3 regions of the Neobacillus sp. PVCKKU3 genome follow, and region 3 is predicted to be linked to each of the others. Evidence: riboswitches for the same ligand, from Rfam matches in the RefSeq annotation. Region 3 holds a riboswitch; each other region holds the start of a gene.
The links. A riboswitch is a leader RNA that binds a small molecule or an ion and turns the genes downstream of it on or off. The one in region 3 is predicted to bind cyclic di-GMP.

Region 1: another riboswitch for cyclic di-GMP. It lies ahead of ACNQGS_RS21860 (hypothetical protein); the one in region 3 lies ahead of ACNQGS_RS03680 (PxKF domain-containing protein).
Region 2: another riboswitch for cyclic di-GMP. It lies ahead of ACNQGS_RS12175 (DMT family transporter); the one in region 3 lies ahead of ACNQGS_RS03680 (PxKF domain-containing protein).

Annotation. Positions count from the first base shown of each region.
Region 1 covers NZ_JBLVQN010000038.1:5,620-9,908, reverse strand. The annotation lists gene lipP1 (LipP1 family hormone-sensitive lipase) at 1-643, shown strand, start outside; gene ACNQGS_RS21865 (metallophosphoesterase family protein) at 977-2,194, shown strand; cyclic di-GMP riboswitch class I at 2,347-2,430, shown strand; gene ACNQGS_RS21860 (hypothetical protein) at 2,460-2,675, shown strand; gene ACNQGS_RS21855 (TIGR03943 family putative permease subunit) at 2,765-3,631, opposite strand; gene ACNQGS_RS21850 (permease) at 3,645-4,289, opposite strand, start outside.
Region 2 covers NZ_JBLVQN010000015.1:72,346-76,634, forward strand. The annotation lists gene ACNQGS_RS12170 (aminopeptidase) at 1-274, shown strand, start outside; gene ACNQGS_RS12175 (DMT family transporter) at 590-1,528, opposite strand; cyclic di-GMP riboswitch class I at 1,860-1,955, opposite strand; gene ACNQGS_RS12180 (OmpA family protein) at 2,036-2,761, opposite strand; gene motA (flagellar motor stator protein MotA) at 2,837-3,628, opposite strand; gene ACNQGS_RS12190 (YaaR family protein) at 3,732-4,172, shown strand; gene ACNQGS_RS12195 (flagellar basal body-associated FliL family protein) at 4,198-4,289, shown strand, end outside.
Region 3 covers NZ_JBLVQN010000003.1:158,675-162,963, reverse strand. The annotation lists gene ACNQGS_RS03690 (helix-turn-helix domain-containing protein) at 1-254, opposite strand, end outside; gene ACNQGS_RS03685 (ImmA/IrrE family metallo-endopeptidase) at 271-1,206, opposite strand; cyclic di-GMP riboswitch class II at 1,749-1,833, shown strand; gene ACNQGS_RS03680 (PxKF domain-containing protein) at 1,858-3,870, shown strand; gene ACNQGS_RS03675 (DUF4023 domain-containing protein) at 4,062-4,196, opposite strand.

The DNA.
Region 1 (4,289 bases), on a different contig from region 3:
GGCAAACAGGGCGGGTTGTGTCGTTGTTTCTGTCGATTACCGATTGGCACCTGAGCACAAATTCCCGACTGCCGCTGAGGATTCGTATGCTGCAGCTAAGTGGGTGGCGGAAAATGCTGCCGAGATTCAAGTAGACCCTGAGCGTATTGCAGTAGGAGGTGATAGTGCTGGCGGAAACCTTGCAGCAGTTGTGGCCTTAATGGCTCGTGAACAGGGAGGCCCTTCATTTGCCTATCAAATGCTTATCTATCCTGTTACCAATCACGCTTATGACACGGACTCTTATCGTGATAATGCCGAGGGTTATTTTTTAACAAAAAATACAATGGTCTGGTTCTGGAATCATTATCTTCGTAATGAAGAGGATGGCCAAAATCCGTATGCTTCGCCATTATTGGCAGAGGACTTAAGCGGACTTCCGCCAGCGCTGGTGATTACGGCAGGCTTTGACCCGTTACGCGATGAAGGGGAAGCCTATGCGGAACGGCTGAAATCAGCAGGCGTACCGGTGGAAGCGACACGCTATGACGGAATGATTCACGGTTTCTTCTGGATGCCAGGGGTGTTAGCGGAGGCGCATAACGCCATCAACCAGGCAGCCAATGCCTTGAAGGATGCATTTAATGCTATAAAAACTAGATAGATATATTGCAGATTTTTAGGAGGCTAAATCAAAACAGGAAGGATATATTTAACCATTGTAAAATTGACCTTAAAATAATCAACTGAAAACAGGGTGGTCCTACCAGTGGCTACTCTGTTTTTCTATTAGCACCTAAATTTTGGTGTGATTTTTTACGATTCTTTTTAATGTATTTTTCATAATCATTAGATGGATTATCTTTGTCTAGAATTCTTTACCAATTTATAATCAACAATTTACATAACCTATACAGAGAATTAAAATCTCCTTGCTATGTTATTAATAGATATATTTTTTAAACTGTGAACTTAAAAAACTAGAGGAGGTTTTGTTATGAGTAATCTGGATTCACAAAAAGAAATGGACAGAAGGAAATTTATCAAAATCGGAGGTATAGGTACACTTGCATTAACACTCGGAGCAGCTGGCCTTCCAAAAGATTTGTTTACTGGGACAGCTTATGCTGAATTAAATGATGATATGAAGCTTCAATTTAATCCAGACGGCAAATTCAAGATTGTTCAGTTTAATGATACACAGGATGATGAAAATATTGACCGCCGTACCATACAACTGATGGAAAAGGTCCTTGATACAGAGAAACCGGATTTTGTAGTCCTTAACGGAGACAACATCACTGGGGGCTGTGACACTCCTAGCGAAATGAAACAAGCCATCAACAATGTGGCCCAGCCGATGGAGCAAAGAGGGATTAAGTGGGCCATTACATACGGAAATCATGATGAGGATTCCACTCCAAAAAGCGGCCTAAATGAGGAAGATATGCTGGGCATTTATATGTCTTACCGATACAATATGAACACACCTGGGGTAAAAGACGTTACAGGTACGGGTAACATGAATCTTCTTATCAAAAATTCAAAAGGGACAGATGCAGCGTTCAACCTCTGGCTGCTTGACAGTGGAAGATATGCCCCTCAAACGATTGCGGGTCAAGATTTTCAAGGATACCCAACCTGGGACTGGCTCCGTATGAACCAAGTCAGCTGGTATTATGAGACGTCAAAAAAACTGGAACAGCAATGGGGTCATAAAGTTCCATCGCTAGTATTTATTCATATACCGCTTTGGGAGCACAGATTTATGTGGTTTGGAAGTGTTGACGGAAGAACGGATGCCCATCACGCAAAGGCCTTGATTAAACACAATATTGTGGGTGAAAGAAATGAAGAGGAATGCCCGGGTCCAATCAACAGCGGAATGTTTTCAGCAATGCTAGAAAGAGGGGATGTCAAAGGGGTCTTCTGTGGACACGACCATGTCAATACTTATATGGGTAATTATTATGGAATCTTGCTTGGCTATTCAGGCAGCACAGGTTTTGGCGCATACGGCCTACCAGGGGCTGACCGAAATAGATTGCGCGGTGCCCGAGTTTTCAATTTAGATGAAAACACGAAGGACGTTCTTGTGGAAACTCATATGGTGTTTGCTAAAGATTATGGCATCGATTTGACTGCCAATGACCAAAGTACTGCGCCTGCACCAATAGATGAAAGCAAAAAGAAAGAAAAAGTAATCAAAAGCTAATTTTAAGATGATGCATAGGGACGGTTCTCGCGCCTCAATTTCTAGCAAAAATGAGGCATAAGAACCGTCCCCATGCATCTTCCCATGAATCTTTATAATTTTTGTTATGTAATATTTGAAAAAATTGTAATATAATATAAATAATTAGTTTATTTAGATAAAGGCAAACTTCTCGAAAGAGTGGGACGCAAAGCTACAGGTCTAAGGTTTGAAACTATGATGGCTGAGCTGCCTAAAATAGTATATATTTTAGGGGGATTTCATTTTGACTACATATGTTTATGACAACGAACTTGAAATGGATGTGGTGGAACTTAGTGATGAAAATATTATAGAGGGGTACATAACAGCTTTACTAAAAATGGCCGACAAAAATTATAAATTCTTAGAAAAAGAATTGTTGAAAAGAAGGTTATTTTTGGTTGCCTTAGAACGTTACGATACAAGAAAGGTGTTATTCCATTCTGGCTTTGCTGACTAGGGTTCATCTAAAAAAGGGCAACTCTAGAAGCCACTTGAAAAAGAAAGCTCCATGGACTTTTTAAAGTGCTTGGAGCTTTCTTTTTTATTTTAAAAACTATTCCTATAAACATAAGCATCTTTCGGCTGCTCGATGATTTTATAATCCGTTACTTTTAAAATAGGAATTTTCATTTTAAAAGGCTGATAATACATCGTGTCCATCGTTCCTGTTACTTCGTACCACTGATCATTTGGGATGTGGACATTTTCAGGGAATTGAATCATCATTCCGAACACACCAGAGTCGGCAATACAGTGAATAATCCCAAATCGGAATAAGAAGATTTGGTTGCCGTTTAACCCCGGACCGTTATATGAAAAACCCTTCATCGTCATGGTTTTCCCAACAAATTCGCCGGAAAAGTTGTAGATGACTTCCAGACCTTTTAAATAGTCCTCATCTGTTAAGGTAATATGGTCATTTCCTTTATACGATTTGAATTCCTTTTTGACTAAATCCGTAAATGCATCTTGGCCCATAAATTTACTCATGTCGGGATTTAATATTTGGTGCATGCCATAACGGTCGGCCCCGTCCTCTAACGTAGGAAAACTAAATCCTTTGGCATTAACTAATTGTGAATCTAGGGTCGCTACCGGCAAAAACACACCTGTCAAAGCGGGAAGAACAATCATCGTATACGAAACCGTTCTTTTTAGCTTTTTTCCAAAAGAAGGCTTTTTATGGTCATGTGAATGATCGTGATGGCATTCATGACATTCCAATTCTATCTCTGATTTTTTCTCTTTAAAGTACCATCTGATTCCTTCTACAATAGTTAGGAAGAATAGGGCATAAATCATACTGTAGGAAAGAAAGGAATACTTCATATTAATATACTTCGAAATGTTTCCTGATAAATGCAAATAGAAAAACAAGTTGGTAAACAATAATAAAATCACGACGCGAAACATATTCTTCCCTCCTTTACAGTAATAGTGAACCGATAAATACGAATGCTGAAATTAACGAAACAAGCAGGATAACGAATTTTGGCTTAAACGTTCCGAACATCATCAGCAGGTTCTTGATGTCAACCATTGCACCAAACACCAAGAATGTCACAATTGAACTTTGTGAAAATGTGTTTCTGAAAGACGAAGCAACAAACGCATCCGCTTCAGAACAAATTGATAAAATGAACGCCAGCGCCATCATGACAAGAACACCCGCTACTTTGGAATGTCCAAGTGCAGCCAACGTAGAAGTCGGGATAAAGGTTTGCATCGCTGAAGCGATTAACGAACCCATCACCAAGTACTTTCCGACGTGGAAAAATTCATCGATGGTATGAGTGATCACGCTGACCAATTTTTGCTTCGTATTTTGTTTCGAATGGTCATGGACATGACCATGTTCATCGGCATTCAGCCTTAACTGGTTCGTCTTGACCACGAAAGAAAGAACAATCCCGACTAAAATCGAAACCACAATGGCAAACCCGGCACGATACCAAACCATCGTCCAGCTATTGCCAAAGGCGATATACGTTGAAAAAAGAACAATCGGATTGATAATTGGTCCGGTGAGCATAAACGAAATCGCGGCGGGAAGGGCCACACCTTTTTCGAC
Region 2 (4,289 bases), on a different contig from region 3:
AGATGCCAGCGGTGAAGACGGAAATCGATTGCTGGAAATCCTAGGTGACGGCAATGGCAGAATCATCGCCGAATTTGGCATCGGCACCAACAAAAAAGCCCGCCTGACCGGTAACGTCCTAGAAGACGAAAAAGTATTCGGAACCGTCCACATCGCCTTCGGCAGCAACAAACCATTCGGCGGCACCAACGAAGCCGGCGTACACATCGACTGCGTCATTAAAAACCCCGCAGTCACAATGATGCATGGGGACGGTTCTCGTGTCTCATTTTGAGGCAGAGGGACGGTTCGAGACCACTGAAAAACACTTGCAAATAATTGGAAGTTTTTCAGGATAAATAATTTCTACGAATAAAAAGAAAAATCCCCCATTTGGGTGTAATGGAATTGTCGAGAAACCATTACCAAGAGGGGGATTATCCATGCTTAAAGACAAAAATATGCAATTTAGCATCTATTCATTATTGAAGAAAATAGAGATATCTACCGATTTTTAACAAAACATGCATGACCGGTTAAAAAAGTGTTAGTAAAAAGTCGATTTTTCAGTTGTCTCGGACGGTTCTCATGCATCAAAAACCCCGTGAGCTTAGGCCCCGGGGGTTTCGTTTATGTGGAAGTTTTCGTTTTCAGCTGCTTTCTGCATTGGCGGGGCGGCTTTTTGTTTTTTGCTCATGAAGAAGAAGACGCCGAGCAAGACGAGGAGGCCGCCGGCGATTTGCCAGCCTGATAATCGCTCCCCGAGTAAAATGACAGCTAAAATCGTGCTGCCGACTGGTTCGCCGAGAATACTCATCGAAATGGTTGTCGCGTTCACATAGTTTAATAGCCAGTTATTAATCACATGGCTAAGGCTCGGAACGATGGCTAGCAGTAGGAAAATCCCCCATTCTTTAGGCGGATAATCGAGAAAAGGCACTCCGGCCCATAGATTATAAACAACAAGCACAATCCCCGCACAGAGGAACACGCTAAAGCTGTATATCCAGTGGGATACATTTTTCACGACGGTTTGCCCGATAAATAAATAACCGACCACCGCGATAACGCTGAAAAAGGAGAGAAGATCGCCACGGATGGCATCAGCGCTTAAGCCGAAGTCTCCCCAGCCAATCATCATCGCTCCGATGATTGCAATCCCCATAGTAGCCAGTGCGGAAGCAGTCGTTCTTTCTTTAAAAAGAAAAAATCCGCCTACCAGCGAAATAATCGGCTGCAGGGCGAGAATGATGGTCGAGCTTGCAACCGTGGTTAACTTTAAGGAGCCGAACCAAAGAACAAAATGCAGGGCCAGAAAAACTCCGGAGAAAAAGAGCATGGCGCCATTTTTTGGACTCACTTTTTTAAACTCCTTGCGCTTCACCCAGACCATCGGGGCCAATAACAAACTGGCAAACAACATTCGGTACATACTTAAAATAGAAGCCGGCGCGTCGGACCATTTCACAAAGATAGCCGAAAACGATATGGCAATAATGGATATAGTGAGCGCCAGGCTGATGGATTTTGAACTTATAGATTGTTTCATTGCTGCTTCCTTCCTTGATGGTGTTTTGAATGAACTCTCACAAATCTATTACTATTATCGCAGATATTGTTAGAAATTCGTAGACCTTTATTTTCCATGTCCAAAACCAATCAAGGGAGGAATTAATTCTCAACAATAACTATTTAATCTCATTTTATGGTAAGTAATCTTTTGTTCGAGCTTGCACTGCAACTCATAGTCAAGACAGTCTGCAAGCAACAGCTCATGGTAATTCACCCTAAACAAGTGCCACTCTTTTTTGAATTTAGCTAATAATGTATTCATTCCATTTCCACTCCTCTTCTATTGTCATAAATCGCAGGAGTCCGTATTCGGAAGCTGGCTAGCATGATGATCGGAATGACCAATGACCTTAGCCCCTGTAGCTTTGCGTCGCCATTTTTCAATGGGTTTGCCTTTATCGTACGATTTATGGAATTACTACTATTTTGACGATGAACAACTTGTCTCAGCAAGTGTTTTCCCGTTTTTTATATTGGGAAAAAATTATTCTTGGACTTTTAGAATCATGATATCTACCCGCCGGTTGGCCTGCCGGTGCTCTACTGTGTCATTCGGATACAGCGGCTTTTGCTCGCCAAAGCCGGCAAATTGCAATTTATCAGAAGAGATGCCATTTTGCTCAAAAAAGTAAAGAACGGACAAAGCACGGGCAGACGACAATTCCCAGTTCGACCTGAATCTGCCCCCGGTAATCGGGACATTATCCGTGTGGCCCTCAATGCTGATAGGGTTTTGCACTCCTTTAATCAAATCCAGCAAGTCACCCAAAATTGCAGGGGAATTTCCCTTCAATTCGGCGCTGCCGGACTCAAACAAAATGACATCCTTTAGGGAAAGCTTGATTCCCTTAGGCTCGTCCTGAACGGTGATGACCTTTTCCAAGCCGCGTGCCTCTATATAGCTTTGAATATTCTCCATCAGGCTGTGCAATTTTTCATTCTCTTCCTGTTTCTCTACCTTGCCGGCAGTTTTTTCGAGCGGCTTCACCACAGGAGAGCTGGCATTTTCTTTTAAAATCAAACTGCTTCCTTTGCCGCTCAAAGCTGAATTCATCGAAACCATGATTTGCTGCAGCTTTTCCGAATTGATACTGCTCGAAGCAAACAGGACGATAAACAAAGCAAGCAGCAGGGTCAAAAGGTCCGCGTAAGGAATTAACCAGCTTTCGTCCATATGCTCATCATTATCTTGCAGTCTCCGCCTCCTCACCGTTCTATTCCTCCTTTCTTACAAGATGTCCTAGTCAAAACGCAGCCTCTATTTTTCCAGCTTGAACTCACAGTCTTACAGACTCTCGACCTCTTTCACGACCATTTCCTCCTGTTTCAAACGTGCCTTTGTTGGCAAATAAACAGCCAGCTTTCGTTCAATCAATTTAGGTGTTAACCCTTCCTGGATGGCAAGAAGTCCCTCCATCATCATCAGTTTCAGGTCCTGCTCTTTTTTCGCAATGCGCTTCAGTTTATTGGAAATTGGATGCCACAGGACATATCCGGAAAAAATCCCTAACAAGGTCGCGATAAAGGCGGCGGCAATCGAGTGTCCGAGTTTGTCCATGTCCTGAAGATTTCCGAGCGCCGCAATTAAACCAACCACAGCACCCAAAACGCCTAGTGTCGGCGCATACGTCCCCGCCTGGCTGAAGACGAGGCTGCCGGCCTTGTGCCGGTCTGCCGCTGCTTCTAGCTCGCTAAACAAAATTTCCTCCATTTGGTCCCGGTCACTGCCGTCAATAATCATTTCAAGGCCATTTTTTAAAAAAGGATCCTCGACGGACTCGGAAATTTCCTCTAATGCAAGTACGCCTTCGCGCCTCGCCACCATCGACCACTCCACCATCATCTTGATGACTTCATCTTGGCTGGGCTGCTTTGGTTCGACAAAAGCAATTTTCAGCAGCATCGGAATTTTTTTTATTTCACTCATGGGAAAGGCGATAAACAAGGCAGAGATCGTTCCGCCAAAAATAATTAAAAAGGCAGCAGGGTTCGCCAACGCTTCAAACGATGCGCCTTTTAATACCATCCCTACACCGATAGAAACGATAGCCAGAATCAAACCGATAAATGTCGTCATAAATTTCTCCTTTTCTAATGATTGCTAAAATTAATAATTTATTGTAATTTAGTTTTACAAATATCGACAATCACAAACTTAAGCGTTTGGAAGGTGTTTTCTCTTGAAAGTCAGTCACGGATTTGGTGTCACAAACGATAAAATGTTTTTTCAAAAAGAAACGAAGCAAGCTGAATCATCCTCATTTCAACAGATATTGACAGATTCAAAAACCAATTTGGTAAAAGAGCAGCTAAGCTCCCTTTTAGACGGGATTCAAAAGCAAGGGGAGCGATTGGTTCAGTCACGAACGGCTGCTGATCTTCAAAAATATAAAAAATTAATTCAATCCTTTTTGCAGGAAGTTGTAAAAAATGGCCTCTCTTTAGAAATAACGGATTCTTTCACGTCAATGAATAGGGGGAGGAGGCTAAAAATTATTAAAGAGATTGATAAAAATCTGTTGGAGCTGTCGAAGAAAATTTTAGAAAAAGAGGATGCAAATATTCAATTGCTTGATAAGATAGGGGAAATCAAAGGCCTATTAATCGACCTCTATCTGTAATTTTGACACCAAAAGGATGAAAATGATGAAAAAAATCCTAACGCTAAGTGTAGTTCTTGTGTTAATCATCGCGGGCGGTCTTTTTTACTATCAATATCAAAAAAATAACCCTGTAAG
Region 3 (4,289 bases):
TGCCAAAGCATGATTTCTACGTCCGAGAGCTGCTTGGATTCCGCCTCTTTTAGGAAAGCGGCAAAATAGTCTAACGGCACTCCGTAAAATCTTGAAATATCCGCCATGATCTCAAACGAAACAGACTTACGATCCCCTTTTTCAAGCATGCTTAAATATTGAAGGGTGATTCCAGTCCCCTTTGCAACTTCTTCAAGTCGTAAATTTCTTTCTAACCTTAATCTTCTTAACTCATGCCCCAATGGAGTGGCCATAATATACCCCCTTCCCCTACTCTATTTCCGAGCTGTATTTAATCGTTATGATATAGTACCAGCTAACTGCGGCTTCAAATAATGTGATAATAAGTTCCTCTGATTTTCTTGGAATTTTAAAATACCTTTGTATTTGATAATGAAGCAGCTCGTGAAAAATAGTTTGTAATTGCTCAGGGTAATCCATTTTTTCGTCGATGATAATTATTTTTTTCTTAGGATAATAAACACCCTTTATATCTTTCAAATCCATAAAAACAATAGGGATGTCATATTTTCTCATTATCTTCTTCGTTAATAAATTGATCTGGGATTGATTAATCGAAATAAACTGCTTATGCAGGTATCCAATGATCGTATAGTAGGTTAGAAACAGAATAAGTACCAGATTAACCTCAAGCTGATTGAAGAAAGATAGTATAGGGAATATAACAGCTACTTCAAACATCATAGGTCCAAACCGGTCCAAAAATAGCTTACTAGATGCTGTCCCAGTCTCTAAATACACATAGACATATTTCAAAACTATGCTTAGAGTCAACATAAGCAGTAAAGTTAGATACCGAGCAAAATAAGTCTTGTCACTATAAACATTATAAATCTCGTTGCAGATAATGATAGTGATAATATACATGGTGAGCAAGGATATCCTGGATTGAATGCTGCCTCTTTTTTGAATGAAGCTAGCAACGAAACAATCAACAAGCAAATAAATGAAACCGTAAACAATGGAGAAACGGTCAAATATGATTAATGATAATATGACATGAAAAAAGGAATAGTCGAAACCGGAAAAAACCTTCAGATTAATTTGGTCAAACAGGACCATAATGCAAAGAAAGAAAACAATATTCCATTCCAGCTCTTCGGGGAAAACAATAAATAAATCTGTCAAAACTATGGAAGGAATCATGAAGAACAAATAGATATGATGCCGCCCGAAATGTTTCATGACGATTCTCCTATTAAGCCGTAATTTTATTCCGTTTTTTATTATGTTACTTGAGAAAATTTACAATTTAAATAATTATTTTTCTACAAAGGAATAAAATTTTGACGGATCTTGTCATTCGAAAAACATTCAATTCCACTATCGTTTAATATATTCTTAATATAGAAGGGTGTAAAATTCTAACTTTATTTTCCTCCTATCTTTTAAACGCACTAACTAAGGTTAGTGCACTTTTTTTCTGTATCCAGCATATTAATAAACCGTTTGTGCGGTTTTCTCACAAATTATTTATAAAAATATATATTCCACTATTGTTGAAGTTATTTACTTTTAATCAAACTTACTTAGTTTTGCTGATTTTGTCGAAAATCAGTTGGGTAATGTCGAAGGGAAAAAATACCTATAAACTATAGTTTAAATTATAATATTTTCATAGATATTTAGTTCTATATACTGAACGAACCCTATGAAGGTGATATCGATATAGGGGGTTAATGGGAAGAGGGTGAGCTATGGAAATTATAACTTCAGGTGATACTTTTAATTTTTTGGGAAGCGATGATATATAACCGGCAATCTGGACACTTAGGTTATATGGAGTTAGTAGTGTAACCGGCCCTCTTAATCATTATTTAAGAGGAGAGAAAAGTTATGGAGAAAATTAGCTTTATAAATGTATTAAGCAAAAAAGCCCTAAGCGCAGTTACTGCGTTGGCAATTTCAGGTCTTGTCCCAACAGGTTTTGCTTTGGCAGGTGAACTTGAGATTACTACCTCTGAATTAGTTGCATCATCCACTAATGTATCTGTTGAGCAAGGAGCAACCCAATCTTTTAATCTTATTGTAAGTTCGGATGGTAATATGACTAATGCAGACGTTAAATTACCTACAAACTTTACAATTGCTGCAAATGGGAGTATTACTACTAGCAATTTAGTTACAGTAAACCTAGCTGGCAAAGATAGTTCTAAAAATGTTCCTGCAACTATTCAAGTTGATCCTACCTTACAACCAGGAACATATTCATTTACCTTTAATAGTACTAATGTTGTCATCACTAATAACAATCAACAAGGAGCAAGCCTAGAAAATAAATTTGGTGACACCATTAAATTTGTTGTAACCAAGAAACAAGTACTAGATACAACTGCTCCAGTAGTCACTGCTACTCCTGATAGAGCTGCAAACACTAATGGCTGGTATAACCAAAATGTAACAGTTAATTTCTCCGCTGTAGATGAAGAAGGTGGATCTGGTCTTTTACCAGGCTCAGTATCTGCACCTGTTATAGTTTCTGAAGACGGAACTCATACTATCACTGGTACAGCTAGTGATATAGCTGGAAATATAGGTACTTCTGCACCAATTACAATAAATTTTGATAAAACAAAACCTATGATTTCAGGAAGCACTGACAAAGTGGCTAATTCTGATGGTTGGTATAATCAGGATGTAACAGTTAGTTTTGATGCTCAAGATGCATTATCTGGTTTAGCAAGTGTAACAGACAATAAAACTCTTGGTGAAGGTGCAGGCCAATCTGTTACTGGTACTGCGACTGATAAGGCTGGCAATAGTGAATCAGCAACGGTTTCTGGTATCAATATTGATAAAACAAAACCTACAATATCAGGTAGCCCTGACAGAGCAGCAAATTCATCTGGTTGGTATAATGGAGATGTTACAGTAAGCTTTACAGCAGACGATGCATTATCTGGTTTAGCAAGTGTAACCGGCAATAAAACTCTTGGTGAAGGCGCAGGCCAATCTGTCACTGGTACTGCGACTGATAAGGCTGGCAATAGTGAATCAGCAACGGTTTCTGGTATTAATATTGATAAAACTGCTCCAACAATTTCAGGTAGCCCTGATAGGAAAGCTAACTCAAACGGTTGGTATAATGATGACGTAGTTGTTACATTTGCTGCAAATGATAACTTATCTGGTGTAGCAAGTTTCACACAACCTGTTACCCTTAGTGAAGAAGGTTTAAACAAATCTGCTACTGGTACTGCAACAGATAAGGCAGGGAATACTAGTGCTCAAGTAACTGTATTTGGTTTAAAAATTGATAAAACAAAACCTGTCATTACTATTGGCGGCCTTACTCTTGAAAACGATGGAGTTGTATCAAACATTGGTACTTTTACGCTTAACCAACTTGCTACATGGTCTGCATCAGATGCATTATCTGGTCTTGCAACTGAAGGAAGCGGTACACTAAATACGGCAACAGCTGGTTTACACACTGTTGAGTTAACAGCAACAGACAGGGCTGGAAATATATTCAATAAGACAATCATATATAACGTTGCCTACAATTTTGGTGGGGTTCTTCAACCAATTATCAATGGTTCAAGCGTGTTCAAGGCAGGCAGCACTATCCCTGTTAAATTCCAATTGACCGATTCTCAAGGAGCATTTGTCTCAACTGCAAATGCAACCATTTCGTTTACAAAAATAACCGATGTAGCTTTAGGTACTGAATTATCGGTAGGTGTCAACAGTACACCTAATACAGGAGATGCGTTTAGATATGACCCAACATCAAATCAGTATATCTACAACTTAAGTACTAAGGGCTTATCAAATGGTTCTTACTATGTCTCTATTAATCTCCATGATGGATCTGATGTTAAAAAAGTGTATTTTAGTTTAAAATAAATAAAGGTGGCCGAGGAAATTAGTAGTCCTCGGCTATTAATATGCTCTATAGATAATGTAAGAAATACTAGCGCCTATCGATAGGTAACGCTATGATATGATACTTATGATTTATAATTAGAAAATTGGGAAAATAATTATTTTAGTGGGCAGTAAGGAGGGTTTTAAGTTAAAGTTCCTCCTTACTGCCTTTAATGTGTCTTATTCGGCAATTTCTTACTAGGCGTATCACTGCCCTGATTCTGTCTGTTTTTTAAATCCTTTGCCTGATTTTCATGTAGCTTTTCGACAAATTCATGGGTGCTGCCTTCAAGGTTTTTATCCATCATTCGAACCTCCTATTTAAATTGAACAATGGTTAATGTAACCAACCACACCCCAAAACATGCAGACACAAAAAAATCCCCTCGTCAAAAGGG